2 regions of the Weissella sp. LMG 11983 genome follow, and region 1 is predicted to be linked to the other one. Evidence: predicted binding sites of a transcription regulator. Region 1 holds the regulator's gene; the other holds the start of a gene.

Evidence for each region. The regulator Rex, encoded in region 1, represses fermentation and respiration genes when NADH is low (regulators of the CRP and FNR family bind a similar motif). The targets are predictions, from matches to a motif close to TTGTGAANTANTTCACAA.
Region 2: adhE (bifunctional acetaldehyde-CoA/alcohol dehydrogenase) is a predicted target of Rex. The motif match lies at 1,297-1,314, and genes of this name have one in related genera.

The regions. Positions count from the first base shown of each region.
Region 1 covers NZ_JAOZFD010000001.1:1,812,676-1,815,086, forward strand. Annotated here, with positions in the region: gene OIT45_RS09085 (DEAD/DEAH box helicase) at 1-363, shown strand, start outside; gene OIT45_RS09090 (redox-sensing transcriptional repressor Rex) at 552-1,196, shown strand; gene OIT45_RS09095 (class A sortase) at 1,496-2,221, shown strand; gene OIT45_RS09100 (metal-dependent transcriptional regulator) at 2,274-2,411, opposite strand, start outside.
Region 2 covers NZ_JAOZFD010000001.1:826,803-829,213, forward strand. Annotated here, with positions in the region: gene adhE (bifunctional acetaldehyde-CoA/alcohol dehydrogenase) at 1-1,239, opposite strand, end outside; gene treC (alpha,alpha-phosphotrehalase) at 1,658-2,411, opposite strand, start outside.

The DNA of each region.
Region 1 (2,411 bases):
TATACGCACCGTGCCGGTCGCACCGGTCGTATGGGGAAGCATGGATTGGTGATTTCATTTGGAAATGATCACGACTTGCGTGATTTGCGCCGATTGGTGGCCGTTGATATTCAATTGGTCAACGGTGCCAGTCAAGCAACGAAGCCAACTTCATTCTCAGGTTCAGCTGGTCACACAGTAGAACCAGGGGCAAACAAAGAAGTAGCTGACAAGCCACGTCCAGTTGCCAAGGTTCGTAAGGTGCAAAAGAAGAAGACTGAAGAAGTCGTTGCTCGTACAGATCGCTTCGCAAAAGAGAAAAAAGCTAAGCGTAAGCACAGCAAAAACAAGGGTAAGCCAAAGCGTAAAAACGGCGAAAACTAGGCATTTAGACCGCTATTCCGGAAATAGCGGTCTTTCTTTTTGCACTTAGTTTGTGAAAATAAATTGTTATTTAGTTCACATAGAGCGGGGTATGTGTTACTATAAATAAGGATAGAGAGTTCACAAACGGTTTTTTGTTTGTGAAATAGCATGAAAATAAAACTTTTTAGAAAATGAGGTAGGTTGACATGGCAGAACATGACATCCCCCGCGCGACCGCTAAGCGTTTGCCAATTTATTACCGTTACTTGAAGCTTTTGTTGGATGCGGGTACGACTCGCGTTTCATCAAACGAATTGTCTGATGCCGTAAAGTTTGACGCTGCGACGATTCGTCGTGATTTCTCATACTTTGGTGCATTGGGAAAGCGTGGTTACGGTTACGACGTTAAGGCATTGATGACGTTCTTCGGTGAAATCTTGAACCAAGATACATTGGCATCAGTTGCCCTTGTCGGGGTTGGTAACTTGGGACAAGCTTTGTTGAACTTTAACTTCCACCAAAGCTCAAACGCCCGCATCTCTGCAGCTTTTGATATCAACGAAGACATCGTGAACACGATCCAAGCTGGTGTTCCTGTATACGGCATGGATGATTTGGAGAAGCAAATTTCTGATCAACGTATCGACGTAGCGATTTTGACGGTGCCAGCACCAGTTGCCCAAGAATTGGCTAACCGTTTGGCCAAGGCTGGTGTCCACGGAATCTTGAACTTCACGCCATTGCGTTTGGATGTGCCAAGTGATGTCCGCGTGCAAAACGTTGATTTGACGAACGAATTGCAAACGTTGTTGTACTTTATCAACAATTTTGGCGCTTCAGAGGCTGAATAATGACATGATAAGCTACCCAATATTGGGTGGCTTTTTATTTCATTTTGAAACATGATAACGCTTACTTTGTGGAAGTTGTTTTGGTAGAATAATACATGTTAAGTAGTTCATGCTTAACGTTTCTCATATGTTATAAACGTTATTATTGTCTAAGACCTCTAAAATGATAACGCCGCAAATGGGCGTGCTTAACCACCACGGCTGTTTGTAAAATGGGCCTCGATATATTCATATCGGAGGCCTATTTTTTTATTAATTTGGTGGTACGATATCAGTAAATTAACAGGGGTGACGTTGATATGGGTGAAAAGAAAAAGAAGAAAAAATTTGCTTGGTTCAAATGGCTAGTTGTACTTTTGATTTTGCTAATTTCGCTAGGTTTGATTTTTCATAATGAGATTGCCAACTACAGTTTGAAGTCATTCGAACCACAAGTGACAAAGCAGTCGATCAAGGCAGGCGAGAAGGAGAAGAAGCGAGCAAACTACAATTGGCAGAAGGTGGGTGCTTTGACCGCACAGCAGGTCCTACAAGCACGCTTGAATTCAGATAAGATTAATTTTATCGGGTTTGTCGCCGTGCCTGAGGTGGGCATTTCAGTGCCAATTTCAAACGGCACAACTGATTTGAACTTGTCACTAGGTGCCGGGACGATGTTTCCTGATGAAGTGATGGGAGAAGGCAATTACGCGTTGGCATCCCACTTTATTCCGGGTGACTCAGGTCGTGATTTGTTGTTCTCACCACTTTACTACAAGGGGAAAGTGGGCCAGGCCATTTATCTGACTGATATGAACACCGTTTATCGTTATAAAGCAGTCGATTTCAAGGTGATTCAGCCAACCGATGTCGATTGGGTATACCCAGTTGAAGGTAAGAAGTTGGTCACGCTGATTACGTGTGATTACACGGCGGAACGTGGGCGTATTATGATGCGTGGTGAGCTGCAAGATGTGAAGAGCTGGGCTGACACGCCAAAGCACATCCAGAAGGCGTTCACGACGGATAACCGTTGGATTAAGTAAAGACATGCAAAAAGCCATTGGCCCGCATCCGTGGGGCCAATGGCTTTTGTTGTTAGTTGTTAATGTAGATAAAATCAGCAGCGTGTTGGGTAATCTGGATTTCGTTTCGTCCGTCCGTCAAAACAAGCGGTCCATCGAATGGCAAACGCTCCTTGATTGTCCACGTGCTACCAAGGGTTACACCAACTGT
Region 2 (2,411 bases), 990 kb from region 1:
ACGTGATGCTTCAATCTTGTCGGCGTATTCCTTAACGAATGGATCGTCTTGAGCACCGATTTGGATAGCAGCGTTGTGTCCTGCACCTTGGTAGTTCAACAAAGCGCGTACGATTTCGATAGCGTCTTCGCGGTCAGCAGCCTTGTAAACTGACAACAATGGGCTCAACTTTTCTGATGACAAAGCTTCACCGATGTTCTTCTTGTCCAATTCGAACAACAAAACATCCTTGTCTTCTGGCAACTTCAAACCTGATTGCTCGGCAATCCACTTACCTGACATTCCGGCAACTGGTCCGTTAACTCCGAATCCTTCAGCGTTTGGCTTGAAGACGAAGTTAGCAACCTTCTCGTAGTCCTTCTTTGGTGTCAAATATGCACCTTGTTCTTGCAACTTGCGCATAACTTCATCGTATACAGGAGCTTCGATAACCAATGAGTTTTCAGTGGCACAGATCATACCGTTGTCAAAACGCTTTGACAATAGCAAGTCTTCAACAGCGCGGTCGATGTTAGCAGTTGCGTCAACGAATACGGCACCGTTACCAGCTCCAACACCCATTGATGGGTTTCCTGACTTCAAAGCGGCGTTAACCATTGAAGGTCCACCAGTAGCCAAGATTGAAGCAATCTTTGGGTTTTGAATCAAAGTCGTCGTTCCATCTAGTGATGGCTTCTCAATCCATTGGATGAAGTTCTTAGGAGCACCAGCGGCAACGGCTGCATCGTAAACGATCTTAGCAGCGTGTGCTGATGACTTTTGAGCTTGTGGGTGGAAGGCGAAGACAATCGTGTTACGCGTCTTAGCAGCCAACATTGACTTGAAAATAGTCGTTGAAGTTGGGTTAGTCGTAGGCACGATACCAGCCAAGATTCCAAGTGGGGCTGCCAATTCAACCTTACCAGTTACGCGATCTTCTGAGATAACGCCAACCGTCTTGTCGTTCTTGATAGCGTTGTAAACAGATTCTGATGCGAAGCGGTTCTTCGTATCCTTATCTTCAACAACACCACGACCAGTTTCATCGTGAGCTTCGTGGGCCAACAACAATGAGTTTTCTGATCCAGCCAATGCCATTGCAGCAACGATCTTATCAACTTGTTCTTGTGTGAACGTTGAGAATTCCTTCAACGCAACTTCAGACTTGTCAACCAATTCTGAAGTCATCTTCTTAGCAGCTTCGAAACGTGCTGCCTTTTCTTCTTCCGTTAGTACCTTCTTCTTAGGTGCATCAGCCATGATTATAACCTCTCAAATATCTTTCAAAAAATTCGTTTGCTCATTTATTAACATACTTAGTATATCATTTCACAAAATGTTGTCAACACCATTTGCCAAAATCGATTATTTTTACCAAACATATGCGTCATACCAACCTTTCGCGTCTCTTTTTTCTACAAGTGAATAATATCACATAAGGTCAATATAGCGCAACTGTTTGTTTTATTTTCATGAAAATAAGTGATTTATAACCGAAAATGTATGCGTTTTCATATTTTTAAGTAAGTTAATAAATCACTTGTGAACCGCGTAACTAGTGGGTTTGCGTCTTTATATACTAATAAAGAGAAATTCACCGGAGTAAATTTCTCTTTCTCGATTATTTGTTTTCACCCAACGCTAGAAGTAGATTACCAAGCGTTTATGAACTTAACGATTATACTTTTCGACTAATTATTGCCAGTGTTTGATAAGGCTCTAAACGCTGTACACCAGTAACGGTGACATCATCGTAATTTGAAATTAGGACATCCCCCGTCACAAAACAGTCCGGTATCGAAATCTTCGTTGCTGCACTGCTAAAGTTATTCAACACCAGCAGTTGTGTGTCATTCAACCCACGAATGTAGGCATACACCTGATTATGAGCGGGCATCCAAGGTTCATAATCACCTTCCGCAATAACCGGTTCCGTCTTACGCAACGTGATAATCTGTTGATAGAAAGAGCGAATGCTACCGTTCAACATTTCGTCAGCAACATTAATATCCTTATAATGCGTGCCAACTTTCAGCCACGGCGTCCCTGTCGTAAAGCCGGCATTTTTAGTGGCATCCCATTGCATTGGTGTTCGTGAGTTATCACGTGACTTCTTAGCAACAATCGCAAACGCTTCTTCCGCGGACTTGCCTTGCGCTTGTAGCATTTCATAAGCATGCCAACTTTCAACGTCGACATAATCTGCAATGTTATCGAAGTCTGGATCCACCATGCCGATTTCTTCACCCATATAGATATAAGGTGTGCCACGATTTAAATGAATGCTAGCTGCCAGCATCTTGGCACCAACTTCGCGATAGTTCTCCCCATCGATGAAGCGATTCAACGCTCGTGGTTGGTCGTGATTATTCCAGAACCATGCATTCCAACCACCACCCTGCGACATCCCCACATTCCATTCATGTAATAAA